3 regions of the Romboutsia sp. Marseille-P6047 genome follow, and region 3 is predicted to be linked to each of the others. Evidence: predicted binding sites of a transcription regulator. Region 3 holds the regulator's gene; each other region holds the start of a gene.
The links. Region 3 encodes HrcA, which represses chaperone genes, less so after heat shock. Its sites were predicted from a motif close to TTAGCACTCNNNNNNNNNGAGTGCTAA; they were not measured.
Positions count from the first base shown of each region.

Region 1: the regulator HrcA is predicted to act here: its motif matches at 1,632-1,658, upstream of EIH23_RS11665 (Hsp20/alpha crystallin family protein).
Region 2: the regulator HrcA is predicted to act here: its motif matches at 2,551-2,577, upstream of EIH23_RS11575 (co-chaperone GroES).

Region 1 is NZ_UWOT01000011.1:73,129-83,639, forward strand. Features, by position in the region: gene EIH23_RS11660 (phosphoribosylformylglycinamidine synthase) at 1-1,547, shown strand, start outside; gene EIH23_RS11665 (Hsp20/alpha crystallin family protein) at 1,699-2,133, shown strand; gene htpG (molecular chaperone HtpG) at 2,280-4,184, shown strand; gene EIH23_RS11675 (conjugated bile salt MFS transporter) at 4,264-5,571, opposite strand; gene EIH23_RS11680 (hypothetical protein) at 6,206-7,714, shown strand; gene EIH23_RS11685 (alanine:cation symporter family protein) at 8,076-9,410, shown strand; gene EIH23_RS11690 (hypothetical protein) at 9,574-9,837, shown strand; gene EIH23_RS11695 (conjugated bile salt MFS transporter) at 9,894-10,511, opposite strand, start outside.
Region 2 is NZ_UWOT01000011.1:43,571-54,081, reverse strand. Features, by position in the region: gene larB (nickel pincer cofactor biosynthesis protein LarB) at 1-411, opposite strand, end outside; gene groL (chaperonin GroEL) at 569-2,188, opposite strand; gene EIH23_RS11575 (co-chaperone GroES) at 2,208-2,492, opposite strand; gene cls (cardiolipin synthase) at 2,686-4,176, opposite strand; gene EIH23_RS11565 (DNA-3-methyladenine glycosylase family protein) at 4,194-5,069, opposite strand; gene EIH23_RS11560 (deoxynucleoside kinase) at 5,249-5,911, shown strand; gene EIH23_RS11555 (deoxynucleoside kinase) at 5,904-6,557, shown strand; gene EIH23_RS11550 (YeiH family protein) at 6,635-7,666, opposite strand; gene EIH23_RS11545 (LysR substrate-binding domain-containing protein) at 7,863-8,753, shown strand; gene pyrE (orotate phosphoribosyltransferase) at 8,815-9,411, opposite strand; gene EIH23_RS11535 (dihydroorotate dehydrogenase) at 9,454-10,356, opposite strand; gene EIH23_RS11530 (dihydroorotate dehydrogenase electron transfer subunit) at 10,356-10,511, opposite strand, start outside.
Region 3 is NZ_UWOT01000022.1:21,698-32,208, forward strand. Features, by position in the region: gene EIH23_RS15370 (APC family permease) at 1-173, shown strand, start outside; gene hemW (radical SAM family heme chaperone HemW) at 379-1,506, shown strand; gene hrcA (heat-inducible transcriptional repressor HrcA) at 1,607-2,629, shown strand; gene grpE (nucleotide exchange factor GrpE) at 2,650-3,234, shown strand; gene dnaK (molecular chaperone DnaK) at 3,299-5,134, shown strand; gene dnaJ (molecular chaperone DnaJ) at 5,261-6,421, shown strand; gene prmA (50S ribosomal protein L11 methyltransferase) at 6,691-7,632, shown strand; gene EIH23_RS15405 (16S rRNA (uracil(1498)-N(3))-methyltransferase) at 7,642-8,394, shown strand; gene mtaB (tRNA (N(6)-L-threonylcarbamoyladenosine(37)-C(2))-methylthiotransferase MtaB) at 8,396-9,706, shown strand; gene EIH23_RS15415 (histidine triad nucleotide-binding protein) at 9,755-10,105, shown strand; gene rpsU (30S ribosomal protein S21) at 10,265-10,444, shown strand; gene EIH23_RS15425 (GatB/YqeY domain-containing protein) at 10,471-10,511, shown strand, end outside.

The sequences.
Region 1 (10,511 bases), on a different contig from region 3:
TTACTTTACAAGAGTATTTTGAAAAGCTTGGGGATAATCCAACTAAGTGGGGTAAACCATTCTCTGCTTTACTTGGTGCATTCTATGCTCAAAATAAACTTGAAATACCTGCAATAGGTGGTAAAGATAGTATGTCAGGAACATTTAAAGATATAGAGGTTCCTCCAACGTTAGTTTCTTTTGCTGTGGATACTGTAGATGCAAAAGTAGTAGTATCCCCAGAATTTAAGAAGGCTAATTCAAAAGTTGTAATGTTATGCACAGAAAGATTAGAAAATGGAGTTGTTAACTTTGATGAATTAAAGAAAAATCTAGAGAAATTAAGAGAACTTATACACAAAAAACAGGTTTTATCAACATATGCATTAGGATTTGCAGGCGTAGGTGAAGCTATAAGTAAGATGGCATTTGGCAATAAAATAGGATTTAAATTTAATGAAGAATCTAGTAATTTATATGAAGAAACGGATAAACTATTTGAAGCAAGTTATGGAAATATAGTTCTTGAACTAGCTAGTAATGATTTAAGTATACTAGATGGATATAACTATATAGTATTAGGTAATACAATTGAAAAAGAAAGTATAGTTATAGCAGATGAAGACATATTATTAGACGAACTATATAAAGCGCATTGTGATACTTTAGAGCCAATATTCCCAACTAAATCTATAGAAATTAAAGATAAGATAGAAACTATAAACTTTGTATCAGGTGGAGAAGCTAAAAAATCATCTATAAGTATTGTATCTCCTAAGGTATTTATACCAACATTCCCTGGAACAAACTGCGAGTATGATTTATCTAAAGCATTTGAAAAAGCAGGAGCTAATGTAAGTATAAAAGTATTTAAAAACTTAACTTATAAAGATATAGAAGAATCTATAGATACAATAGTTAAAGAAATAAAATCTTCACAAATGATTATGCTACCAGGAGGATTTAGTGCAGGAGATGAACCTGATGGTTCTGCTAAATTTATAGCTACAGTATTTAGAAATGAAAGGGTAGCAGAAGCTGTAAATGAATTTTTAACTAAGCAAGATGGGTTAATGCTAGGTATTTGTAATGGATTCCAGGCTCTTATAAAGCTTGGATTAGTGCCATATGGTGAAATAAGAAAGCCAAGTGTCGATGCACCAACACTTACTTATAATAATATAGGAAGACATCAAGCTAAGATGGTTCAAACTAGAATAGCTTCTAATAAGTCACCTTGGCTAGCTAATACATCTGTAGGTGATATACATAGTATACCTATATCTCATGGAGAAGGTAAATTTGTTGCTAATGAAGAAACTATGAGAACTTTAATAGAAAATGGACAAATAGCCACTCAATATGTAGACTTTAATGGAAATGCAACTTATGATATAGATTTTAATCCAAATGGATCTTTCTATGGAGTTGAAGGTATAACTAGTGTAGATGGAAGAATATTAGGTAAAATGGGTCACTCTGAGAGAATTGGAAATCAAGTATGTAAGAATATATTAGGTGAAAAAGACCAAATGATATTTGAATCAGGTGTGAAATACTTTAAATAAAAAAAATAAGGAGTGCAAAATGGCATTCCTTATTTTTTTATTTAAAAAAGAATTATATATAAAATAAAAGTTTTATATAATTTATTAGCACTCATCGGTTGACAGTGCTAATAAAAAGAGTATAATAATAATTGTAAGGAAGGTGATATATATGAAATTAGTACCTAGAAGAAATATAGGAAATTTATTTAATGATAGTTTTTTTGATGAGTTATTTGAAAATGAGTTTTTTAAACCAGTTAATTATCAAAAAATGATGAAAACTGATATTCAGGAGCAAGGTGATAATTACATTATAGACATGGACTTACCAGGATTTAAAAAAGAAGATATAAAAATATCTTTAGACAATGGGTATTTAATAGTTAGTGCATTTAAGAGTGAATCTAATGAGGAAAATAATGCAGAAAGAAACTATATTCATAGAGAAAGATATACAGGACAATGTTCTCGTAGTTTTTATGTTGGGGACAGTGTAAAAGAAGAAGATATAAAAGCTGGTTACAATAATGGAATTTTACAACTAATAGTTCCAAAATTAAATATAAAACAAAATGAACCTAAAAAATATATATCTATAGATTAATATAATAGATTGGATTTAAAATTTAAAGTATAGTTAGAAAATTTATAGGATATCAGAGTTAAGGATAGAATATATAAATTAAGTATAGTTTATATATTTTATCTTTAACTATAGATAGACTATAAATTTTTAATTTTATAAATAAAATGACATTATTAAAAGGAGGGGTACTAGTGTCAGTACAAAAAGGTAGTATTTCAATACATACAGAAAATATTTTCCCTATAATAAAAAAATGGTTATACTCTGATAAGGATATATTCATAAGGGAACTTATAAGTAATGGATGTGATGCAGTAAATAAATATAAGAGGTTAGTTTCACTAGGAGAAGCTAATGATAATGGGGATAGCAAATACAAGATAACCGTATCAATAAATCAAAACGATGGAACTTTATGTTTTACTGATAATGGTATAGGTATGACAGCTGAAGAGGTTGAAAAATATATAAATCAAGTTGCATTCTCTGGTGCAGAAGATTTCTTTAATAAGTATAAGGATAAGATAGAAGAATCTAATGATATAATAGGCCATTTTGGACTAGGATTTTATTCTTCGTTCATGGTATCTAAAAAAGTACAAATAGATACAATGTCTTATATAGAAAATGCACAACCGGTTAGATGGGTATCAGAAGATGGGCTTGAGTATGAAATATCTAAATCTGATACTAGAACAGAAAGAGGAACAAGTATAACTCTATATTTAGATGATGATAGTAAAGAGTTTTTAAATGAATATGAAGTAAGAGAAATTATAGAAAAATATTGTTCATTCTTACCTGTTGAAATTTATTTAGAAGCTTCTGATGATAAAAATGATGAGGGAAGTAATGATGAATTTGAAAAAAAACCTTTAAATGATATTAATCCTCTATGGTTAAAATCACCTAAGGATTGTACAGATGAAGAGTATAAAGAATTTTACAGAAAGGTATTTAATTCTTTTGAAGAGCCCTTATTTTGGATACATTTAAATGTGGATTATCCATTCAACTTAAAGGGGATACTGTATTTCCCTAAATTAAATAATGAATTTGAATTAGTTGAAGGAAAAGTAAAACTTTATAATAATCAAGTATTTGTAGCAGATAATATAAAAGAAGTTATACCAGAGTTTTTATTATTACTTAAAGGTGTAATAGATTGTCCAGACTTACCTTTAAATGTATCTAGAAGTTTCTTACAAAATGATAGAGATGTTACTAAGATATCTAAACATATAGTTAAGAAGGTGGCTGATAAACTAAAATCTCTATTTAAAAATGAAAGGGATGAATATAATAAGTTCTGGGATGATATACAAGTATTTATAAAATTTGGATGTTTAAAGGATGAATCTTTCTATGAAAAGATAAAAGATTATATCTTATTTAAAGATATAGAAGGAAATTACATGACATTAAATGATTATAAGGAATCTTCAAAAGAAAGTCATGAAAATAAAGTATTTTATATAAGTGATCAGAAGCAACAATCTCAATATATAAAATTGTTCAAAGAATATGGATTAAACGCAGTTGTGTTGGATTCCAGTATAGATAACCATTTTATTTCTTTTATGGAGTATAAAGAAGCAGGCACTAGCTTTAATAGAATAGACTCAGATATATCTGAAGTATTAAAAAATAAAGACGAATCTAATATGAAAGAAGAAGATAAAAATATATTAAAAGATATATTTAAGAGTATATCTGAAAATAAAATAAAAAATTACTCTGTTGAAAGCTTAAAAAATGAAGAAATACCAGCTATAGTATTGGTATCAGAACATACCAGAAGAATGATGGAAATGCAATCTAGGTTTGTAGGTATGGATTTAGGTATGAATCTCCAAGAAGAAAAAACTCTTGTTATAAATGAAAAGAATCCTATAATACAAAAGATATTATCATTAAAAGGCAATGAAGATAAGAAAGAAAGTATAGATTTAATATGTAATCAAATAATAGACTTAGCATTATTATCAAATAAGGAATTAAAACCAGAAGAATTAGAAGAATTTATACAGAGAAGTAATAAGTTAATGAGTATTGTAATTTCTTTATAGTAATAATTATATAGGAAATCAAAATGCTGTTAATAAACCTAACTTTATATTTGGTTTATTAACAGCATTTTTTATATTATTAAGATATTCTTTTTGTTTCAGTCACATTATTTTCTTTGTTTACTCTTAATATAGTTGAGCATGCACTTATTAAACCGATATAAGCGATTATTGCATAAACTATGGTAGATATCCAACCTGCATTCCAACCAAATCTATCTAGAATTATTCCGAATATAGGCGAACCTATAGCGAATCCTAAGGCAAAGAATACTTGTATCAATCCTAGTATAGTACCATAATCTCTATCACCGAATAATACTCCAGTCATATATGAAGGGCCCATAATATATGAGAACATTGAGATACCTAACCCAGCAGCAAATATATATGCAAGTTCATTTATATTAGGAACAAATATTAAACAAATACCACATGTAACAACTAAAATACCTGCAAGACCAAATGATTTAGATAGTCCTAATTTATCAAATAATACTCCTCCGAATAGATTACCGAATATTGAGAAAAAGCCAAATAAAGATGCAATCATAGCAGCAGGCATTCTAAGTTGACCAGAAGCTTCTAGATTTTGAAAGAAGGCTATAAATTGAAGTACCATACCACTTACATAGAATCCTACAAATATAAATGATATACCAATTATCCAAAACTGAGCCATTTTAGTTACTTCTGATACTTTATAACCCCAAGGTATATGATTTATGGCATGTTCTTCTCCTTTTTTCTTTTTAGGTATATTAGCAGCTAATTCAGCATCAGATTTCGGCATTCTTATAAGGAATATTGAAATTAGTAATGATGTAATTAAAGCTATCATACCAAATCTTAAATAAGCTCCCCTATATCCTATGTTTGGATCAGATAACCATTTTCCTGCTAACACTTGAAGGAATATATTACCTATACCACCTCCGGAAAATGCAATACCCATAGCAAGGCCTTTATTAACTTTGAACCAAGAGTTAATAAGCGTTGGAACTCCTATAGCTGATACTATTGCAAGCCCTACTTGAACCAATGCAGCTATTGCATAATATGCAAATAAATTATTACCTGCAAATGAATATAACATAAATCCTCCACCAAGTAGTATAGAACCAACTATATATAATACTTTCGCATTAACTTTAGTGAATAATTTTCCTATAAAAGGAGAACAAATAGCAGATGCTATAGTACCTATAGTAAATATTAATGAAAATGCAGCAAAGCTAAAACCTTCTCCTTTCACAACATAATTTGTAAATGCAGGTGGTAGGTTAGCGCCTACTCCAAAGGGAATGATTTGTATAAGTAAGCATGCTATAACGATTATCCATCCATAAAAAAATTGATTTTCTTTTTTGTTATTAGATGCATTCATAATATAAGTTTCCTCCTTAAATTAAACAATATATATTACTTGGAAGTTAAAATAGTACCTAGTAAGAAAGTTTTAAAAATAAATTATTTCAATATAAGTTTATCTTTTACAATAATTATTAAAAAATGTATGTTAGTCTAAAATAAGTAGAAAATATATTTATAAATAATTAAAATGAATAATTTAATTTGATATTAGAGGTGTGTTGAATAAAGGATTTTAATTTAACAATATAAAAATAGGTATCAAGAGAAACAACTATGTAAATAGTTGTCTTTGTTAAATATAAATTTAATACACTTTATTTGCAGTATTGAATTTCGAAATTAAAATTATGTTATAATTTGTCGGCGAACAATACATAACACTATATTTTAATCTATTACGAAAATTTATTATTAAAGTTAAAAATATACTTAAAAATATATTACATTATAAACATAACATATAAGGATATACACCAACAAATGAAATAAAATGATGAAACTTGAAATAAAAAGATTCAATTTTATTAAATAAATGATAAAAAACTAAAAATACGACTATTTTCGATAAAATAGATATCATAACATTGTGTACATAATATGGGTATGATATTATAAAAATGTGCATTTTACAAAAAGGAGGGTTAGAAATGATTGAAAGAGAATTTGGTAAATTAATTGAGAAATTAATTTATTTTTCGGGACAAAAGAATTACTCTCTAGCTATGGAATTAGGATATGATGTATCTTATATCAGTAAGTGGATTAATTCAACTATGTTACCAGCTGCTAAGAATATAAAAAATATAAGTAAAATTACAGCTGATTTTATAGTAAAATCTTCAAGTGAGTCATCACTACGTGATATAAGTGATTATTTTGAAATAAATACTACAGAAAATGAAAATAAAAGTGAAATTTTGAAAAAAACGATAGAAGAAAAGTTAAGTGAATCTTATTTATATAGTTACAATAAAAATAATAAAAAAACATTAAAAAAAGATATTAGAAAAAATAATAGTATACAAACAATAAATCCTACACTTAGAAAAAAATATTTAGATGATGAGATAATAAGTTTTATAGAAGAAGCGGGGCTTTCAGATATGACAGTACTTTGTAATTTATTTTCTTTAAATAGAGAAGATAAGGTGCATCTTGCAGGAATAAGAAATGGTGAAAATAATAAGTCTAGTAATCATAAAGAGTTAGTGAAAATGAAGTACTTGATAAGTTTTGATTCTGATAATGATATTAAAGAAATAATATTTGATGTGATGTTGTTCATAAATATGGTTACATCAAGGGGGAGGATTAATGCTGAATTATATAGTTGTGACTTTCCATCAAATATATTTATGTCAGCAGTAAAAAATAAATGTGCTCATACAGCTATTTACAACAATCATAAGTGTATAACAACGATAACATCTACAGATGATGATGTAGTTGATGAAATGTACCATACTTTAGAAGAGATGATAAGCACTCAAAGTAGACATATGTTTAGAAAAAAAACACCAGAAGAGATAATTATAAGCCAACGCTATATGAATTACATCATGGATCAAGATTTAAGGTGGTTAGTTGGATCAGTAACTGAGTTGTTTATGCCATCAGATTTATTTTTAGAAATTGGTAAAAATATTTTTGGAGATGAGAAAGAAGCGTTAATTAAGCTAAAAAAAATAGATACAATACTACAAAATGTAACATATAATTCTAAATTAAATATTATCATGTATGAATCAGTGTTTAGAACATATGTATCTAGTGGAAATATGACATTTTTCAATAAGCCTATAAATTTAAGTTTAGAACAAAGACAGCGTCATTTAAGTCATATGAAAAAACTGTTAGAAGAAAAAGATAATATAAATCTTAAGGTTATTGAGAACTCTGTATTGGATGATTTTAAAAATGAAGAAAAACCATCAATGTATTTATCAAAAAATATGTCATTTTTAAAAGAAAACCCCAATGAAGATAGTGAAAACTACTTAATTATAAATGATAAAAAATTAGATGAAATATTAAAAATATTCTTTGATAAAATTTGGAAAGAGAGAATAAATGATAATGAAAAGCATGAAAGTAAAATGCTAGTATCCGAATCCTTGAGATATATAGAAATCTTAAATGATAATTTGAAATTTTAAAATAAAATTTGCATATGTTTAGAATTATATATAAATAGGTAGAAAAAATAAAAAATAATTTATTGAAAAATAAAAAAATAAAAAATAAATGATAAATACTTGACAATTATTATTAGATATTGATATTATTGATTTATAATTGGCGAATAATACATAACAAGATATATTTTTTAGTTAAATCTAAAAGGAAAACTTTTTTAGTTTTTAAGCAATATAATTTAAAAATTTATTGCTTTTATTTAATATGGATTTAATTAAAATAATGTATCTTTTTTTTATTGATATTTTTATATTATTAAGGTTAAAATATCCTAAAAGCGTAGAAATTATAAAAATTTATATTTAAGAAGGAGAAAAACGCATGTTACATCAATTAGAAACTATCATAACAGGTATTTCTGATGCGGTTTGGCCAGTATTCTTACCATTCATGTTAATTGTTGGCGCATTTACATCAATAAGAACAATAGGCATGATACAAAAGAAAGCTACTAAGCCAGCTGGATTAAAATTTAAAAACATAATAGGACCTGCATCTATATCATTAGGTGCAATGATAGGTACTGGAGCTATAATAGGGGTTCTTGGTGCTTTATCTAAATTCTCTGCTTCAGGAGAAGTAAACGTAGAAGCTATGGCTATATGGGCTTTATTAGGAGCTTGTATAATGGTACCAGTTTCTTATTCTGAAACATTAAACTCAAAAATAATGGGTAAAAGTCCAAAGGAATATATAGGAGATTTAATACATCCTTCATTAGGTATGGTTTACGCTGTATGTTTTGTGGCGTTAGCAGTATTTGGGTTTGGTGGATTCCAATTCTCAGGTATAGATTCAGTTGCTAAGTTAGTAACAAGTGAATTTATGGGAATGAATCTTACTTTACTTCAAAGATATATGTTTATAGTTGTACCAGTAATAGCAGTAGTTGCTGTATTAGTATTATCTAAGAAACATGAAATATTTATGAATGCCATGACTTATATGATAGGTACAGCTGTTGCAGGGTATTTTATATTCTTCACATTATTCGTTATTAAAACTGGAAACTATATACCAACTTACTTTGCTCATATTATAGAAGGTATGACAAATCCAGTTAATGGATTTAGTGGTATAATGTTAGGATTTGTATTAGGTATGCAAAAAGTACTACAAACTGCAGAAACTGGTCTTGGGGCATTAGCTATGGCAGCTCAAGAAGCTGACACTCAACCAAGAGAAGCAGCTATGATATCTTTAATACCAACAGTAGTAACTGTAGTAGTTTCTATAGTAGTTACTTCTTATATAGCATCTTACGGTATAAATGCTGGATTAATAACATTCCAAGGTGGAGCTGCTGAAAGACTAGCAGAGTATTTCTTCACAGCTAAAGATGTAACTGGAATGTTTGGACTAGTAGTATTATGTGCATTTACAGTATTATCTGCATTAACTACTATATTAGGTTCTTACTACTATATGACAAAATTATTTAAGAAAAACCATATAAACAAGAATATAGCTATATACTTACTTTTAATAATAGCTGCTGGTACTTTAGCAGTATTTGGAGCTAACGTTGTGTTTGAAGCAGTTGACTTATTACTATTCGTGCTTTGTGGAATAAATGTTACTGCATTAGCTATATTCACAGTTAAAGAGTGGAAAAAATATCAATTAGCTGGAAATAATGATAAAAAAGCAGCTTAATAAAAAATAAATCAATAAAATTTTTATACAATTAGGAGTATATATTTATAATTTAAGAATTATAAATATATACTCCTTTTATGAATATTATATTTTAGGATATAAAAACTCACTTATGAATAGATATTAATAAGCTTATGAATTTTATTATGGGGTGAAAAATATGAAAATGAAATCTAAAAGTATAAAAAGTAAAAAAGCAAATGAAAATAATATACCGAATATGATTGCCTTTGGATTTATAAGAGCTTTCCTTACAGAAAAAAACTATAGTGATTTGAGAGAAGAGTATTTTATTGGAGATTTAAGTAAGGCTCAAGTAAATCAAGTTATGAGTGATATTAAATGGTTGTTTAAGAATTATAAAGGTTTAAATGTTATGACTATTGAGGATGTAGATGGAAATTTGAGTAAATTTATATTATAGCGTAAATTTACATATAATAAAAAGGTGAGCTCATTTTAGCTCACCTTTTTATTATATTAAGCAGCGTTTATATTCGCGTTATTTTTTTGTTTTTGTTTGTTTAATTTAGTCATACCGATAGTTGCCATTATTAATAATGTGTAAGCTATAGCTACAGCACCTAATACTAATGTCCAAGACATATCATATCCAAGATTTTCTGCTAAAATTCCGAATACTGCAGACCCTGCAGATATACCAACTGCAAATAGTAATTGAACTATACCTAATATGCTACCATATTCTTTATTTCCAAAGAATGAACCTGTTAAGTAAGCTGGTCCTATCATATAAATGAATATAGCTAGTCCTTTTGTAGCTGAGAATAAGTGTGCAAATATTATGCTATGTTTAGCAAATAATAAGAATATTCCTGATAGTAATACTAATACTGTAGAGAATATTAGACATTTTAATGCACCTAACTTGTCAAATAAAGAACCACCAATTATATTTCCAGCTAATGAACATATTGCAAATATAGAACCTGTAAGACCTACGACTGTTGAGTTAAAGTTTAATTCACCTTGGAAGTATGCAGCATATTGAACTGAATAAGCTGAAACATATAATCCTACAAATGTGAATCCAAAACAAAGCATCCAGAAGTACTTAGTTTTTACAGCTTCTTTTAA
Region 2 (10,511 bases), on a different contig from region 3:
ATAATAAGCTTCATCTGCTACTGGTATATCTGATGTTCCTCCTGTAATCACAACAATCTTGCCCTTCCCGTTATTTTCTATATCATGATTTTGTATTTTTAAAATTTTCGAAATATCTTCATATTCTGCATTAGGGTAAATTTGTTTTACTTTGTTATAAGTTTCTTTTCTACACCTTGTACCAAGTATATTACTGTTTTTTTGTGTCATTCTTTCTATTATCCCAATAATTTGATCATCATTTTTTCCTTCACAATAAATAACTTCAGGATACCCTGTCCTTATTTTTCTATGATGGTCTATATTAGCGTACCCTATATCCTCATATGGTAAATCTTTAAGGGACTTTAAGGCTTCATCAATATTAACCGAACCATTTTTAACCCCACTTAATAATTCTCTTATATCCATATTATACTCCCCTTAATTTATATTTTAATTTACACTATGTATTAATTATAACTTATCAACTTATGTGTTTTCCATTATTATCCTTATAAAATGCAATAAAAAACGTCATGAAGACATTAAATTTAATATCTTCATGACGTTTTTATTTAAACTTTAATTACATCATCCCTGGCATTCCGCCACCCATTGGAGGTTGTTCTTCTCCTGGTATATCAGCAACAGCAGCCTCTGTTGTTAAAAATACTCCTGCTATAGATGCTGCATTTTGTAAAGCACTTCTAGTAACCTTAGTTGGGTCAACTATACCTGCTTCTATCATATTTACATATTGTTCATTTAGTGCATCAAAACCAACTTCAGGTTCAGAAGTCATTACATTCTGTATTATAACTGCACCTTCAAGTCCTGCATTAATTGCAATTTGTCTTAATGGCTCTTCTAGTGCCCTTCTTACTATTTGAGCACCTATTTTAGCTTCACCATCTAAGTTTTCTATTAGTTTTTCCACAACTGGTATTACGCTTACCAATGCAGTACCTCCACCAGCTACCATACCTTCTTCAACACCAGCTCTAGTTGCATTTAGTGCATCTTCTATTCTTAGCTTTTTCTCTTTCATTTCAACTTCTGTTGTAGCCCCAACTTTAACTACAGCTACTCCACCAGAAAGTTTAGCTAATCTTTCCATTAATTTCTCTTTATCAAATTCAGAAGTAGTTTCTGATATTTGATGTTTTATTTGACTAACTCTATTTTCTATATCTACTTTTTCTCCAACTCCACCTACTATTGTAGTAGTTTCCTTATTAACTTTAACAGAAGATGCTCTACCTAATAATGATAAATCCGCTTCTTTTAATTCATATCCTAATTCTTCAGATATTACTGTTCCTCCAGTAAGTATAGCTATATCTTCTAACATTTGTTTTCTTCTATCTCCAAACCCTGGAGCTTTAACTGCAACAACTTCAAATGTTCCTCTTAATTTGTTAACTACTAATGTAGATAATGCTTCACCTTCAACATCTTCAGCTATTATTAATAACTTTCTACCTTGTTGAACTATTTGCTCAAGAACTGGTAATATTTCTTGTATATTAGATATTTTCTTGTCTGTTATTAATATGTATGGGTCATTTAATACTGCTTCCATCTTATCTACATCTGTTACCATATACGCAGACACAAATCCTCTATCAAATTGCATACCTTCAACTGTATCTAATTCAGTATGCATAGTTTTAGATTCTTCAACAGTTATAACACCATCTCTTCCTACTATTTCCATAGCTTCAGCTATTAATTTCCCAACCTCTTCATCTCCTGCCGATATAGAAGCTATTTGAGATATAGACTCTTTTGTTTCTATAGTTCTTGATTGAGATTTTAATTCTTCAACTGCAACTTCAACAGCTTTTTGTATACCTTTTCTTATAAGTATTGGATTAGCTCCTGCAGTTACATTTTTTAAACCTTCTCTTATAATAGCTTGAGCTAAAACTGTAGCAGTAGTAGTACCATCTCCTGCTACATCATTAGTTTTTATAGCAACTTCTTTAACAAGTTGAGCTCCCATATTTTCAAATCTATCTTCTAACTCTATTTCCTTAGCTATAGTAACACCATCATTTGTTATTAATGGTGCACCAAATTTTTTATCTAGTATTACATTTCTTCCCTTTGGTCCTAATGTAACTTTAACAGTATCTGCTAACTTATTCACACCAGTTTCTAAAGCTTTTCTTGTATCTTGAGCAAATTTAATTTCTTTAGCCATCTTAACCCCTCCTAATTAATTATTCTACAACAGCAAGTATTTCGCTTTGTCTTAATATTGTATATTCTTGTCCATCTAATTTAACTTCAGTTCCAGAATATTTTTGGAATATAACCTTATCTCCAACTTTTAATTCCATAGTTATCTCTTTTCCATCAACAATTCCTCCTGGACCAACTTCAACAACTTCTGCTATTTGAGGCTGTTCTTTAGCAGCTCCAGGTAAAACTATTCCACTTGCAGTTTTTTCTTCTGCTTCAACTTTTTTAATTACAACTCTGTCAGCTAATGGTCTTATTTTCATTGTTTATACCTCCTAATGAATTTTTATATGTAGATTGAAATATTAATTAACTTATATTTTATCACTCTTTAATTAAGAGTGCTAACAATTATTATGATATACCAATCACATATATTTTTCAACTCTTTTTAAGTATTTTAAAACGCCCATTTTAGACATAATTCCCCCTTTAAAATGCATTAATGTTAGAATATTATAATATTGGAGAAAACAATCTAGCTATAGATTCTTTAGACTTTTTAACTATACTTCTATTTTTAAATTCATCTATATTTATTTCTTCACTGTTTTTCATATCCTCAAAGAAGTCATCCTTCATTAATTTAATAACAGTTTGATCATATATAAATGCATTTATCTCAAAATTTAACATGAAACTTCTTAGATCCATATTAGCAGAACCTGTAGATGCTATAATATCATCTATAATAATGACTTTCGAATGAATGAATCCTTTATTATATAAATATACTTTTCCTCCAGATTTCAGGATGTCATCAAAGTATGAATAAGAAGCTGTATTAACTATTTTATGATCTACTATTTTAGGGAATATAATTCTAACATCTACTCCACTTAATGCAGCGCTCTTTAAAGCTCTTAATATACTTTCATCTGGTATAAAATATGGTGTTTCAATGTATATGCTTTTTTTAGCTTGGCATATACCTAAAAAATATGCATAGTGTATAGCCTCCCAATCACTATCTGGACCACTTGCTACAACTTGTATCATAGAATTTCCACATTCACTTAACTTAGGAAAATATTCTTTATCTAATAAAACTTCTTTTGTATTGTAATACCAATCAATTAAAAATGTCATTTGCAACATATATACAGATGTTCCTTCTATTCTAATATGAGTATCTCTCCAATATCCAAACTTTTTGTTTTTACCCATATATTCATCGCCTATGTTTACTCCTCCTGTATATCCTATTTTCCCATCTATAACAGCTATCTTCCTATGGTTCCTATAATTTAATTTACCTCCTATAATAGGAAACTTAGTAGGTAAAAATGGTACAATCTCTATACCATAAGACTTCATCTCATTAAAAAATTTTCTATGAAACCAAAATCTCCAACACCCTACATCATCATATAAAATTCTAACTTTAACATTTTCTTTAGCTTTTTTTATTAATAGTTGTTTTATTTTTTGACCTATTTCACTATCTTTTATAATAAAGTATTCTAAATGTATATGATTATTAGCTTTACTTATATCATCCAAAAGATTTTTAAACTTTTCATTTCCATCTATAAATATATCTACTTTATTGTTTGTAGTGAAAGGAAACATACCTGTATTTAGTAATAAACTTATTATTTTTAGACGTGCGTTGTCCTCTTCATTATCTTTTAAGAATTTGCTTATGCTAATGGTATCTTGTTCTAACTCTATTAATTTATTTATTTCTTCTATATTTTTAAATAGTTTCTCTTCCTTCATATTACTAGCTAACTCTTGGGTTTTAAATATCTTTATTTTCCTTAAATTTCTTCCAAAAACAGCGTAAATAATTAAACCTATCCCTGGTAGTAAAATAAATATCAATAGCCAAGTTACAGTTTTAGAAGGGTCTCTATTTTCAAGTAATATTGTCATTGATATTATGGTCCCTGATATATAGGATAAAATTAAAAATCCTAATATTAAACCTTGTACAATATCCATATTCCCTCCCTATTAGACTATCTACCTATACCCAACTCTCTAGCATAGTAGAATAGATATTGTTGTGCGAACCCAGCTAAATCTCCAAACTTATCAATAGCATATGCTCTTATTTTTGGTAAACTCATATCTTCTGTAACATAAAATTCTTGCATTACTCTTTTTACCCAAACATCAACAGGGAATGTATCATATTTTCTCATCCCAAATAATGCTATACAATCACCGACTTTAGGTCCTACACCATTAAATTTCAATAACTCTTTTAAACATTCATCCGTACTTAATTTAGTATATTCACCCACATTATCATTGTCCTCAACAACTCTTTGAGTTGTGCTTTTTATATACTTATCTCTAAATCCAGTTTGACAGGCTCTTATTTCTTCTTGCGATGCCTTATTTAATTGTTCAGGAGTTGGAAACGAGTAATATTTTTTTCCATTATACTCCCCTATATACTCTCCAAATCTCTCTGATAAATTTTCTATTGCTCTTTGAATCATTGGTATTCTATTATTTGACGAAATTATAAATGATATAAGCATTTCCCATCCATCTTGCTGAAGTATCCTTATTCCCCATCCAAAATCACTTGCTTTATCTAAATATTCATCCATACTTCTCAATGTGTTTTTTATCTCTGTATAATTTCTTTCTAAATCAAAGTAATTAAACCAAATGTTATTAAAGTCCTCTAAATTAGTATTATTTAAATAAACAATATTTCCTTCTCTTTTTACATTTAATATTTTTCCTTTTGCTACACCTGTATAAGAATCATCATCTTGTCTATGCCATCTAAAACATTGACCACATTCAAATATATGCTTAGGATCAAAATCTGTGATTCCTTCTAATACAACTGAGTTTTCTTTTTCATATACATTCATTATTTTTTCTCCTTATTTGTTATTTTTACGTTTGTTTATAGACTTAATTTACCCATTATGCAATTAATTTAAATAATCTTTTTATCATATACAAACTTAGTTCTAAAAATCTAGAGTAGAATTAATTAAAATTTTTTGATAAAATACACTAGACATTAATCAGTAGAAGGTGAACTTATATGAACGATAGAGGTATTTTTATTGCTATAGAGGGTCCTATTGGAGTAGGTAAAACTACTCTTGCAACAATCCTTAATGAACACTTCAATTATACTCTTTTAAGAGAAATAGTTGAAGAAAATCCTTTTTTATCAAAGTTTTATACAGATATAAAAGGTTATGCTTTACAAACAGAAGCATTCTTTTTATTTAATAGAGTAAAACAATTAGAAGACACAGAAAAAGAGCTTTTAAGCAACCATATTGGTGTTGTAAGTGATTATCATATAATAAAAAATCTTATATTTGCAGGTTTAACACTTGATAAAATGCAATTTCATAGATATAAACAAGTGTACAATACTTTTGTTAATGATTTACCTCAACCAGATATAATCGTATACTTGAATTCTGATACAGATGTGTTGATGAAAAGAATTGCTATGAGAGATAGAAGTTTTGAAAGACAAATGGATAGAAATTATATCGATGAGTTAAGATCTGAGTATAAATATTATTTTAACCCCCTATCTATAAAACATAATTTTATGGGAAAAGAACCTATAATCATAGAAATAGATAATTCTAATTTAGATTTCTTAAATAATGAGAAAGACAGAAATTTCATAATAGACAAAGTAACAAAAGCAATGACAACTTTAGGAGGACAGCAACATGTTTAAATTAATAAACCAAAGTAATACTCCCGCTAGTAGAGATAAGTTTATAACTGTAGCAGGAAATGTAGGTGCTGGAAAATCAACTTTAACAAAATTAGTGGGAGAAAAACTAGGTTTTGAAACTCACTTTGAAAAAGTTGATGGTAATCCATACTTAGAAGATTTTTACCAGAATCAAGAGGAGTGGGGGTTTCATCTTCAACTTTATTTCTTAGCTCAGAGGTTTAAACAACAAAAAGAGATTCATACTAACGGACTAAATAATATACAAGATAGAAGTATATACGAAGATGTTGAAATATTTGCTAGAAACTTATATGATAATAAAAAAATGACTAAAAGAGACTATATAACTTACAGGGACTTATTCAATGATATGGTTCCATATCTAAAAAAGCCTGATTTAATGATCTACTTAGACGGTTCTTTAGATACTATAATAGATAGAATAAATCTTAGAGGACGTGATATGGAAAAAGCTGTTGACTTAGAATATTGGTCAAATCTTCATAATAGATATGAAAAATGGATAGCTGAATACGATCAATCTCCTGTTTTATATGTAAATATAAATGAAGTTGATTTAATAAATAATCCAGAACATCTTGACATGCTATGCAGTAAAATAAAAGAAACATTAGGAATATAATTTTTAAATTACTTTTTATAAATAATTATATAAATAAAAAGATGCTTTTTAAGCATCTTTTTTATTTATATAATTATTTATCTGATTAATAAAGCGATTAATATTATTGCTGAAATAATTTGTAAAGTACCTACAGATACTGCATATATCGTAGCTGCTTTACCTTGTTGAATTAAATCTCTTATATTAACTCTTAGCCCAATAGCCGCTAATGCTATTATTTCAAGTTTATTACTTATATTCTTAGCTAATAGAGATACTTGAGGACTTATTATGTGTAAAGAGAATAAAGCACATGTTATAAAGAATCCTATTACATACCATGGTACTTTTATTTTTCCTCTCTCTATATCATCGACTTCTTCTTCTAAAATCTCCTTATTAGACTTATGTTTTAAATGTCCTAATGCAAATACAACTACTACTAAAAATATTATACGTACTATTTTGAATATCATAGACATATCTTTTACATGTTCACTTACCATTGCTCCACTTGCTACAACCTGACCTACAGATTGTAGTATTCCACCTATCATTCCAGATGTTTGCGTAATGTTATTTTTATATAAAAGTTGAGTTAAAAGAGGAAGTAAGAACATTAATACTATTCCAGTAACATTTACTATAGTTACAGCTATTCCTTTTTCTCTATCATCAGCATCAATTACAGGTGCTGTTGCAGCTATAGCAGATGAACCACAAACCGCATTACCACTTGCCATTAAATATGAAAAGTTTTTTGAAAAACCTAGTTTATTTCCTATATATATAACTCCTATTAAGGTTATTGACATTTGTAAAATTATAAATAAAATTCCTGAAAATCCTATGTCTGAAATTGTACTAATACTTAATGTTGCTCCTAATAATACTATTGAATACGATAATAAATCAGTTTCAGAAAATTTATATCCTTTTTGAAATATATCTTGATTTAAAAATACATTCCCAACAAACATCCCTAGAAATATTGCTATAGATGCAGCTCCTAAATTAGAAACAAATTTTGCAAGAAACATACTTATCAAAGCTACTAATAATGAAACTATAAATCCTGGTAATATATCACTTATTGCTTTTGTAAATCCTTTATGTTCTCTTGACATATTATTAATCCTTTCTATTTATATTTGAATTTTACCTTCTTCGATAGTATATAATTATATTAACCATAAGTAAAATAAATATACTTAATATATACCATTGATTTTTCCTATGATTAGTGTATACTTATATGTGGTTATAATAGTCAATACTTTTATATAAACATAAAAATATTTAATACAGTAGGAGTTGTTAAATTTGTTTGAAGAATTAAAAACATTTATCGCTGTGGTAGATTTTAAAAATTTCACTAAGGCTGGAAATCATCTAAATCTATCTCAACCAACAGTAAGTACTCATATAAAAAATTTAGAAACTTTTTTTGGAACAACTTTAATAAATAGATCTGTTAAGCAGAAAAACATTTTCATAACTGAGAAAGGGTATATTTTATATAAGAGAGCTAAGGAAGTACTAAATTTAATGGATGTTACATATAAAGAAATTAGTAATAATTCCACTACAATTACAGGTACTTTAAAAATTGGGGCTAGTTCTACAATAGGAGATTATATTTTACCTAAATTTTTATCTATTTTTTCAGAGAAATATCCTGATATAAATGTAGAAATTTTCACAGAGAATACTTCTGCTGTATGTTCTGATATAAGAAACTTTATTTTAGATATCGGCTTAATAGAAGGTAATTTAAATGATTCTAACTTCAATAAAGGATATTTTTTAAAAGATAAATTAACCCTAGCATTACCTTTTGAATCCGATTTAACAGAAGATAACTTTTTATTCTCTAGCCTTCAAAATAAAAAATGGATTGTTAGAGAAAATGGGTCTGGTACTAGAGACTATCTAGATTTATTTTTAAGTAAATATAAAATACTACCTAAAAGTATCATGGTTGTAGGAAGTAACTATGCGGTTAAAGAATCCATAAAAAATAAATTAGGAATAAGCATAATTTCTAAGTTTATAGCTAACCCCGCAGTTGAAAATAATGAAATATCGACTATAACATTAGATAACACATTCACACGTAATTTTTCATATATTTTACCTAAAGATGTAAATGTTTCTGAAGCAGCCCATATTTTTTTAAGAGAATTAAAGTTATATTCAACAACATTAGAATAAATTATTAATAAAATAAAAACCTAATGATAGTAATATCATTAGGTTTTTATTTTATTAATAATTACATTCCTATTTCTTTAAATTCTCTACTTCCTGGTTTAACTAATTCTATCTTTCCTTCTTTACATAAAGGACACTTATCAGAATCATGTACCTCTATTTCAAGCTTTATAGCACTATATATAGGCATTCCTATATCTTTAGAAGTTCTGTTTGCTATACAAGCAACTCCAATAACTTCTCCACCTAATTTTTCTAATGCTTCTTTAGTTTCTATAGTTGATTTACCTGTTGTAACTACATCTTCAGCTATTATTATTTTAGCTCCTGGCTTAACTTCAAATCCTCTTCTTAATTCCATTACACCATCTTTTCTTTCAGTAAACACTGTTTCTTTGTTTAATTGTCTTCCTAATTCATAAGAAACTATTACTCCACCCATAGCTGGTCCAACTACTAAATCTATATCTAAATCTTTTATTTGCTCAACAACTGTACTTAAAACTTCTTCTGCGTACTTTGGAAATCTTAATACCTTTGCACACTGCACATATCTATTACTATGCTTTCCAGAAGATAATAAGAAATGACCTTCTAATAATGCATCACTTTTCTTTAATATTTCTACTACATCCACTTTATTTTCAACTATATTCATAATTCTTTCCTCCAATTTTTTATTGTCTATTTATTTTAATTTTTATAATATTCCTCTTATTTCGTCTAAATTTTTTATTCCTTCTCTTTCCATATAACTTTCTATTCCAGCTATTATATCAAGTCCTATCTTAGGATTAATAAAGTTTGCAGTTCCAACTTGTATGCATGTTGCTCCTGCCATAATAAACTCTATAGCATCTTGCCATGTTGTTATTCCACCCATTCCCATTACTGGTATATTTACAGCATTACAAACTTCATGAACCATTCTAAGCGCTATTGGCTTTATAGCAGGTCCAGATAATCCTGCATATACATTTTCAAAAACAGGCTTCCTTTTATTTATATCAATTGCCATTGCTTTAAAAGTATTTACTAAAGATATTCCATCAGCACCTTCTTCTTCACATACTTTAGCCATACCAACTATATCTTCCGCATTTGGCGATAATTTCACTACTAATGGTAAATCTGTAACCTTCCTTACTTCTCTTACTACTTCTCTTGCTACTTCATTTTTTATACCAAAAGCCATTCCTCCTGCTTTTACATTTGGGCAAGATATATTAAGCTCTATCATATCTATTGGTTGATCATTTAATAATTTAACGCCTTCTATGTAATCTTCTAATGTTCCGCCACCCACATTGGCAATTCTTACAAAATCTAAATTCTTAAAAAATTGTAATTCATTATCTATAAAACCTTGTACTCCTGGGTTTTCAAGTCCAACACTATTCATCATTCCTGATTGCGTTTCACAAACTCTCATACCTTCATTTCCAGATCTTTTATTTAATGTAAGTCCCTTGCTACTTACTCCACCTAGCTTTTGTATATCATAAATTTCGTTATATTCTTTTCCAAATCCAAAAGTTCCTGATGCCATAACTACTGGATTTTTAAAGTCTATATTTCCAAACTTAACATTTAAATTAGCCATTAGAAAATCACGTCCTCTCCCCAAAATACTGGTCCATCTTTACAAGTCTTTTTATTTCCAAATTGAGTTTTACAAGTACAAACTAAACAAGCTCCTACTCCACATGCCATATGATTTTCTAAAGATACCATTATCTTTGTGTTTGTTCCTTGTGT
Region 3 (10,511 bases):
GACCATATAAGGTTCCTTTATATCCTCTAATACCAATAATAGCTATAGTTGGAGGGTTATTCGTTATAGTTAATCAATTAATTACTGCTACGATTATAGCATTAGGAGGAATAATTATAACTTTAATAGGTATTCCAGTATATAGTTATATGTCTAAAAAAAATGAACATTAAAATTTTAATAGAAAATAATATTTAAATTGAAAAAAATGGGTAAAATAAAATAGATTAAAATATAAGTTCTATATAAAGTGTTTTTAGGCTTATATTTTAATCTTTTTTTATTATATAGAAATTTATATAACTATAATATGGTAAAAATAAGATGACTTAGAGTAAAATATAAATTACAAAAATAGATATTAAGGTAGGTATTTGAATGTTTGGATTGTACATACATATTCCATTTTGTGTAAAAAAATGTAACTATTGTGATTTTAACTCATTTAAATTAGATAAGAATCTAAAAAGTACATATTTAGAAGATTTAAGGAAAGAAATGGAATTATATAAAAATGAAGTAAGCGAAGAAATAACAAGTATATTTTTAGGCGGAGGAACTCCAAGTATACTAAATGGAGGTGAAATTAAATATATATTTAAATCTATAAAAGAAAATTTTAAGGTAAGTGATAATGCAGAGATAACTATAGAGTGTAATCCTGGAACGTTAACTGTAGATAAACTTAGAGCAATGAGAGAGTGTGGGATAAATAGGCTTAGTATAGGCTTACAAGCGACTCAAAATAATCATTTAAAATATATTGGAAGGATACATAGTTATGACGAGTTTGAGAAAAATTATAAAGAAGCTTTAAAAGAGGGATTTAAAAATATAAATGTAGACTTAATGTATTGTCTTCCTAATCAGACATTTGAGGAGTGGAAAGAAAGTTTAGAAAAGATAACGCATTTAAATCCGACTCATATATCTGCATATTCTTTAATATTAGAAGAAGGTACAGAACTATACAACATGCATCAAAGAAAAGAATTTAAACTTATGGATGAAGATACTGATATTGATATGTATGAATATACAATAAATTATCTAAATTCAAAAGGATATAAACAGTACGAAATATCAAATTATGCTAAAGAAGGATTTGAATGTGAGCATAATATACTTTACTGGAAGTGTGAACATTATATAGGATTAGGACCAGGTGCTTCTGGATATATTAAAAATATTAGATATGGAAACGTATGTGATTTAAATGAATATCATAAAATGATTGAAAAAAATGAAAAACCTATAGAAAGTAAAGAGATACTTAGTAAACAAGATAGTATAGAAGAGAAAATATTTATGGGTCTTAGAATGAATGACGGAATAAAATTTAATGATTTTAAAAATAAATTTAATATTGATTTTCTAGAAGTTTATAAAAGTCAATTAAGAGATTTAAGTGAAAAAGGATTAATATCTATAACTGAGGAAAGTATGAAATTAACTCAAAGAGGACGAGAAATATCTAATAGTATATTTATTGAATTTATGAATTAATAGTAAAAGTGTTGACAAAATAACTTTATAGTGATATAAATTAAATATAATCTTTTTAGCACTCGGATTTAGTGAGTGCTAACAGCAGGGAGGTGCAAGGATGGAATTAAATGAAAGAAAGTTAAATATCCTTAAAGCAATAATAAAAGACTACATAGATACTGCCGAAGCTGTAGGATCAAGAACTATATCTAAAAAGTATAACTTAGGTGTAAGTGCAGCTACGATAAGAAATGAAATGGCAGATCTAGAAGAATTAGGATATTTAATCCAACCTCATACATCTGCTGGTAGAGTACCAACGGAAAAAGGTTATAAATTATATGTAGATACACTTATGGCAACTAGTGAATTAAGTGACACAGATAAAAAGATGATTGAAAAATGTGTTCGTGATAATATAAATCACATACAAGATCTTATTCATGAAACTTCAAAGTTATTATCTGAGCTTACAAACTATACAACTATAGGATTTGCAAAAAACTTAGTTAATTATAGCACTATTAAACATATACAATTAGTTAGTATGAATGAAAATAATATTTTATTAATTGTAGTAACAGACAAAGGTGATATAAAGAAAGAAACTATATCCACTAAAGTTTATTTAGAACAAACAAAATTGAATATAATTTCTGATAATTTAACTAAAAAGCTAGGTGGAAAAACAATAACTCATTTAGACGATAGATTTGTAGCGTTTATAAAACATGAAATTGGAGAGTACTCTAATTTAATTGATCAACTTATAAATGCGTTGAATTCAAATTTATCAAGTGAAGAGCTTTATATGACTTTAAGTGGAGCTACAAATATATTAAGCTATCCAGAGTTTAATGATGTATTAAAGGCAAGATCTTTTTTCAATATGCTAGAGGAAAAAGATAATATAACTAAGATGACAAAATCTAAAGGTATATTAAAAGATAATACAAATATAATTATTGGTAGTGATAATGAAGTTGCAGAAGCTCAAGAATATAGTGTTGTCACAACCACATACAAAGTTGATGAAAACTCAGTAGGAAGAATAAGCTTTATAGGGCCTACTAGAATGGATTATTCTAGGATTTACTCTATAATAAGTTATATCAACTTACTGATTAATAATAAAAAATAAAAATTGAGGGGTGCAGTATCTTGGAAAAAAATATTCAACAAGATGAAAAAGATACTTTAGTAAACGAAGAAGTGGAAAATCAAGAGGTTAATACACAAGACGTTAGTGCTGAAGAATCAACTGAGTCTAGCCAAGATGATAATGTAATAGACATAAATACGAGGTTAGATGAAGAAAAAATGAAAGAAGAATTAACTAAAGAAAAAGAAAAATATCAAAGGTTGCAAGCAGAATACTCAAATTATATAAGAAGAACAAATCAAGAGAAAGAAACAATTGGTTTATTCGCTAATGAAAAAATAATAACTGAACTTATACCAGTTATAGATAGTATGGAAAGAGCTGTTGAAGCTTGTGATAATAAAGAAGATAATTTATTTGAAGGTATAAACTTAGTTCATAAGCAACTTAAGGATACATTAGCTAAATTTGGTGTGGAGGAAATAGAAGCAGAAAATGCTGACTTTGATCCAAATCTACATTTAGCAGTTATGCAAGAAAGTGTAGATGGCATAGATGCTAACAAAGTAATAATGGTACTTCAAAAAGGTTATAAGTTAGGAACTAAAGTAATAAGACCTACAATGGTTAAAGTTTCTTGCTAAGTAAAATGTAAGTAAATTTATAAAAATTTAAATTATAATAAATCACTTAAGGAGGATATAAATTATGGGAAAAGTAATAGGAATAGATTTAGGAACAACTAACTCTTGTGTTGCAGTACTTGAAGGTGGAGAACCACAAATAATAGCAAATACAGAAGGTATGAGAACTACTCCATCAGTAGTAGCTTTCACTAAAGATGGAGAAAGAATAGTAGGAGAACCTGCTAAAAGACAAGCGGTTACAAATGCAGATAAAACTGTAATATCAATAAAAACTCATATGGGAACAGATTACAAAGTTAACATAGATGGTAAAGGATATACTCCACAAGAAATATCAGCTATAATATTACAAAAATTAAAAGCTGATGCTGAAAGTTATTTAGGTCAACCTGTAACTGAAGCTGTTATAACAGTACCAGCTTACTTTACAGATGCTCAAAGACAAGCAACTAAAGATGCTGGTAGAATAGCAGGTCTTGATGTTAAGAGAATAATAAATGAACCAACTGCTGCAGCTTTAGCATATGGTATGGATAAATTAGATCAAGAAAAGAAAATATTAGTATTTGACTTAGGTGGAGGTACTTTTGACGTATCTATACTTGAAATAGGTGATGGTACTTTCGAAGTTTTAGCTACTGCTGGTAATAATAGATTAGGTGGAGATGACTTTGACCAAGTTATAATAGATTATTTAGCTGATGAATTCAAAAAAGCTGAAGGTGTAGATTTAAGAAATGATAAAATGGCTCTTCAAAGATTAAAAGAAGCTGCTGAAAAAGCTAAAAAAGAATTATCTTCAACAATGAGCTCAAACATAAACTTACCATTTATAACAGCTACTGCAGAAGGTCCAAAGCATTTAAATATAGATTTAAGTAGAGCTAAATTTGATGAATTAACTTCTCATTTAGTTGAAAAAACTATGGAACCAACAAAAAGAGCATTACAAGATGCAGGATTATCTACATCTGATATAGATGATGTATTATTAGTAGGTGGATCTACAAGAATACCAGCTGTTCAAGAAGCTGTTAAGAAGTTTATAGGAAAAGATCCTCATAAAGGTATAAACCCAGATGAGTGTGTTGCTGCAGGTGCTGCTATACAAGCTGGTGTTTTAACTGGTGAAGTTAACGACTTATTATTATTAGACGTAACTCCATTATCATTAGGTATAGAAACTTTAGGTAATGTATTTACTAAAATAATAGAAAGAAATACAACTATACCAACTAAGAAGTCTCAAGTATTCTCAACTGCTCAAGATAACCAAACTGCTGTTGATATACATGTTCTTCAAGGTGAAAGAAGTATGGCTTACGACAATACTACTTTAGGTAGATTCCAATTAACTGATATACCACCAGCACAAAGAGGAATACCTCAAATAGAAGTTACTTTTGATATAGATGCTAATGGTATAGTTCATGTTACTGCTAAAGACTTAGGAACTGGAAAAGAACAAAAAGTAACTATAACTTCAGGAACTAATTTAAGTGAAGAAGAAATAGAAAGAAAAGTAAAAGAAGCTGAAATGAACGCTGAAGCTGATAAGCAAAAGAAAGATAAAATAGAAGCATTAAATCAAGCTGAATCTACTATATATCAAACAGAAAAGACTTTAAATGAAGTTGCTGATAAAATAAATGCAGATGACAAAGCTAATGTTGAAGCTGCAATAGCTGATTTAAAAGCTGTAAAAGATAGAGAAGATGCTACAGCTGAAGAAATAAGAAAAGCTATGGATGAAGTAATGAACAGATTCCAAAAAATATCTGAACAAATGTATCAAGCTGCAGCTCAAGAACAACAAGCACAAGGAGCTTCTCAAGAAGGGCCACAAGATGATAATGTTGTAGATGCTGACTTTACAGAAGTAAATGACGAAAAATAGGTTACAAAAACAGAGTAATTTTATATAATAAAATAGAATGTTAAATCTGTTAAATATAAAGAATAATAGCTTGTAGTTTTAATATTCTACAAGCTATTATTTTGTAAGATAAAGGTGGTGACAAACTTGAGTACTAAAAGAGACTACTATGAGGTACTGGGTGTAGGTAAGAGTGCTGATGAGAAAGAGATAAAAAAAGCTTATAGAAAACTAGCAATGCAATATCATCCAGATAGAAACCCTGATAATAAAGAGGCAGAAGAAAAGTTTAAAGAAATAAATGAAGCTTATGAAGTATTATCAGATGAAAATAAAAGAAGAACTTACGATCAATTTGGCCATGAAGGTGTAAATGGACAAGGCGGATTTGGTGGTCAAGGATTTGGAGGCTTCTCAGGGGGAGCTGGAGGATTCGAAGACATATTCGGAGATATATTTGGAGATATGTTCGGAGGTGGATTTGGTGGCTCAAGCCGTCAAAGAAGAAGAGGTCCTGAACGTGGAGCTGATATAAGACAAAATGTAACTATAGATTTTGAAGAAGCTGCTTTTGGTAAGAAAGTTTCAATAAAGATAAATAGAAGTGAAGAGTGTAATGAATGTCATGGATCTGGTGCAAAACCAGGTACATCTAAGAAAACTTGTCCAACATGTAATGGTAGTGGAGAAGTTAGAACTGTTCAAAGAACTCCTTTTGGTAACATAGCAAGCTCTAGAACATGTAGCGAATGCCATGGAGAGGGAGAAATTATAGAATCACCATGTAATAAATGTCATGGAACAGGAAGTACTAGAAAAGTTAAAACTATCGAAGTAGATATACCTGCTGGTATAGATGATGGTCAAATGATTAAGCTTTCTGGTCAAGGTGAAATTGGATCGAAAGGTGGTCCAAGAGGAGACCTTTATATAGTTGTAAATATTAAGAAACATTCATTATTTACAAGAGAAGGATATGATGTATACTTAGAAATGCCAGTATCATTTTCACAAGTTGCTTTAGGTGGAGAAATAGAAGTGCCTACATTAGATGGAAAGGTATCATATAATGTACCGGCTGGAACTCAAACTGGAACAGTGTTTAGACTAAGAGAAAAAGGTATACAAAAACTTAGAGGAAGCTCTAGAGGTGACCAATATGTTAAAGTAGTGGTTGAAACTCCAAAGCACTTAACAGATAAGCAAAAAGAACTTTTAAGAGAACTTGCTAAAGAGTCTGGTGATGAGGTTCATGAAAAAAAGAGGACATTCGGACAAAAAATAGAAGATATGTTTAAGAAAAAATAAAAGCTGTATTAATTAGGATAAAATTTAATTATAATAGTTCAGAGTTTAGATAATTGTTTACTTTGAACTATTATAGTTAAAATACCTAACTAATACAGTTTTTTTATTAAAATAGTAGAAGTATAAAATATTACTCATTCATGATTTCTATATAATTTAAATAATAATTTAAAATTGTATAAAAGAATGTTATAAAAGATAATAATAAATATGATATAATAAAATTTACGGAAAAATAGGAAATTTAATAGTAAAGGATGGACATAAATATGAAATGGATTGAAGTGACTATAAAAACTACTACGGAAGCTGTTGAAGCTATAACTAACATATTAGATGACTTAAGAACGGGTGGAGTTATGATAGAAGACCCTAAGGATTTCTTCTTCCAAAAGAAAAATGAACTAGATTGGGACTATGTTGAGGAAGAAGTTTTTAATAAGAGAAACAGCGAAGGTGTATTAATAAAAACATACATATCAGAAGAAAGAAATGTTATGGAATTAGTGGAAACTATAAAACAAAAAGTTTCATCTTTAACTGGATTTGGTATAGATATAGGTGAAGGAAGTGTATCTTTAGGACAAGTTAATGAAGAAGATTGGGCTAATGAGTGGAAAAAATACTACAAGCCTACTAAAATAGGAGAAAAATTAGTTGTAAAACCAACTTGGGAAAACTATGAAGTCCAAGAGGGAGATTTAGTAATAGAATTAGATCCAGGTATGGCATTTGGAACAGGAACTCATGAAACTACTACAATGTGTATGAGAGAACTAGAAAAGTACGTAAGAGAAGATTCTAAAGTATTTGATATAGGATGCGGAAGTGGAATACTTGCTATAGCTGCTGCAAAACTTGGGGCTAAAGATGTAATAGCTGTTGATTTAGATGAAGTAGCTGTAAAGGTAGCAGCAGAAAATGTTGCTCATAATAATGTAGAGAATTCTGTTAAGGTTCTTCATGGAAACTTAATAGATGTGGTAGATGATAAGGCTGATGTAGTTGTAGCTAATATAATAGCTGATATAATAAAAATATTAGCAAAAGATGTTCATAGTTGTATGAAAGAGGATGCAGTATTTATATCATCAGGTATAATACATGCTAAAGTAGATGAAGTTAAGGAAAGTTTAATAGAAAATGGATTTGAAATAGTTGAAGTAAAAACATTAGGCGAATGGAATGCAATAGTTGCTAAACTTAAGTAGGTGTAGTTTATGGATAGATTTTTTATAGAAAAGAAAAATATTAATTTAGAAGAAAATACTTGTATTATCGAAGGTGAAGATGTAAAACATATTTCAAAGGTGTTAAGATGTAAAATCGGAGAAAAAATAGAAGTATGCGATAAGGATAACACGGAGTATATTTGTGAAATTACAGATATAAGCAAGGATTTGGTGGAGCTAAATATACTTAATAAGGTTGAGATAAAAAGAGAAGCTGATGTAAGAGTAAGACTATATCAAGGGCTTCCTAAAGGACCTAAAATGGAAATGATATTACAAAAACTTACTGAAGTTGGTGTAGATGAAATAATATTAGTTCAAACTAAAAGAAGTGTAGCTAAAGTTGATGATAAAAAAGAAGATAAAAAAATAGAGCGTTGGGAAAGAATTATTTATGAAGCTGCTAAGCAAAGTAAAAGAGGTATAATACCAAAGCTAAGAGGTGTTTTAAGCTTTAAAGAAGCTTTAGAAGACATGAAAAATAATGACATGAATATATGTCCTTATGAAAATGAAAGGACAGTATCAATAAAAAAGGCTATAAAAAATGCAGAAATAAGTAGTATAGGAATATTCGTAGGACCAGAAGGTGGAATTACAGAAGATGAAATTGAAAATGTTCAAAAAATCGGTTCACATGTAGTTTCATTAGGTCCTAGAATATTAAGAACAGAGACAGCATCAGTTGTTGCATCGTCTATAGTTTTATATGAACTAAGTGACTTAGGAGGAGATGAATAAAGTGAAAAAAGTAGCTTTTTACACACTAGGATGTAAAGTAAATCAATATGAAACAGAAGCCATGCTTGAGATGTTCAAAAAAGATGGATATGAACAAGTTGGAAGTGAAGAATATGCAGATGTATATGTTATAAATACATGTACAGTAACTCATATGAGTGATAGAAAATCACGTCAATATATAAGAAGAATGAAAAAGAAAAATCCAAATGCAATAATTGCAGTAGTTGGATGTTACTCACAAGTTTCTCCAGAAGAAATACTTGAAATAGAAGAAGTAAACCTTGTAATGGGAACTAATGAAAGAAGAACAATAGTAGAAGAAATAAAAAAATTAGAGGAATCTAAAGGCGAGAAAAAAGCTAGTACTGTTGATGATATAATGAAGGTAAGAGCTTTTGAAGAAATTGAAATAAGCCAATCAAATGGAAGAACGAGAGCATTCATGAAAATTCAAGATGGATGTGATAGATTCTGTACTTACTGTATAATACCTTATGCAAGAGGTGGAAAAGTAAGAAGTAGAGATATTGAAAGTATAGTTAATGAAGCAAAGACTTTAGCTGAAAATGGATATAAAGAGGTTGTATTAACAGGTATACATGTTGCTTCTTATGGTAAAGATTTAAGAGAAAGTAATTTAAAACTTTTAGATGTAATAAAAAGAATTAATGAAATAGATGGAATTGAAAGAATAAGGACAAGTTCAGTTGAGCCAATTTTATTTACAGATGAATTTGTAAGTGAAGTTGCTAAAATGAAAAAAGTATGCCCTCACTATCACTTATCATTACAAAGTGGGTGTGATGAAACGTTAAAAAGAATGAATAGAAGGTATACTACAGAAGAGTATAAAGCCATAGTTAATATATTAAGAGAAAAAATACCTAATGTAGCAATAACTACAGATGTAATAGTAGGTTTCCCTGGAGAAACTAATGATGAGTTCAACAAAACATATGATTTTTTAAGGGACATAGAGCTTTCACAAATGCATGTGTTTAAGTATTCACCAAGAAAAGGTACTCCAGCATCTACTATGGAAAATCAAATTGATCCTCAAATAAAACAATTTAGAAGTGATCAGCTTATAGCCTTAAGTAAAACAAACTTTAATAAGTTTGCAGAAAAGTTTATAGGAAGTGACATGGAAGTTTTATTTGAAACTAATGTAGTGGACAATAAATACGAAGGACTAACTCCTAACTATATAAGAGTAGTTGTTGAAAGTAATGAAGATATACATGGTAAAATACTAAAAGTTAAATTAACTGACATAAAAGATGAATATGTTGAAGGTATTTTAGTATAAGATGTAGAATTATTACTTATTGTATAGATGGGAGGTGTTATAAAGAAAATGAGTTGTATATTTTGTAAAATTATAGATGGTGAAATACCATCACAAAAAGTTTACGAAGATGAAAAAGTCATCGCATTTAATGATATAAATCCAGTAGCACCTTATCACATATTAGTTGTTCCAAAAAAACACTATGAAAGCATAATTGATATAAGTGAAAATGAAATGGAGATTGTTGCACATATTCATAATGTGATAAATAAAATAGCTAGTGAGAAAGGTTTTGATAAATCTGGATTTAGAATAATTAATAACTGTGGAGAAGATGGTGGACAAGAAGTAAAACACCTTCATTATCATGTACTAGCTGGCAAGAAATTACCTTTATATGAAGCACAGAACAAATAATGTAATCAAAAATGTATTCTTCTTTACGAAAAATACTTGATAAAAGTATATTTTTAGTTTATAATAAACAAAGTGTGAGGTTGTAATGCATATTATGCAGATTATAATCGTAGTTACAGTCCCAGCATAATTCGCGCTATCGGAGGGAGGGAAAAAGAAATGTCAGAAGTAAGAGTAAGAGAAAATGAAACATTAGACAGTGCTTTAAGAAGATTTAAACGCCAATGTGCTATGTCTGGCATCATGTCTGAAGTTAGAAAAAGAGAGCACTATGATAAGCCAAGCGTTAGACGTAAGAAAAAAGCTGAAGCTGCAAGAAGAAAAAACGCTAAGAGATAGTAAAAAAGAATAAAGAGGTGAAGGGAATGTCCCTTAAAGAAAAGTTACAAGAAGATTTGAAGTCTTC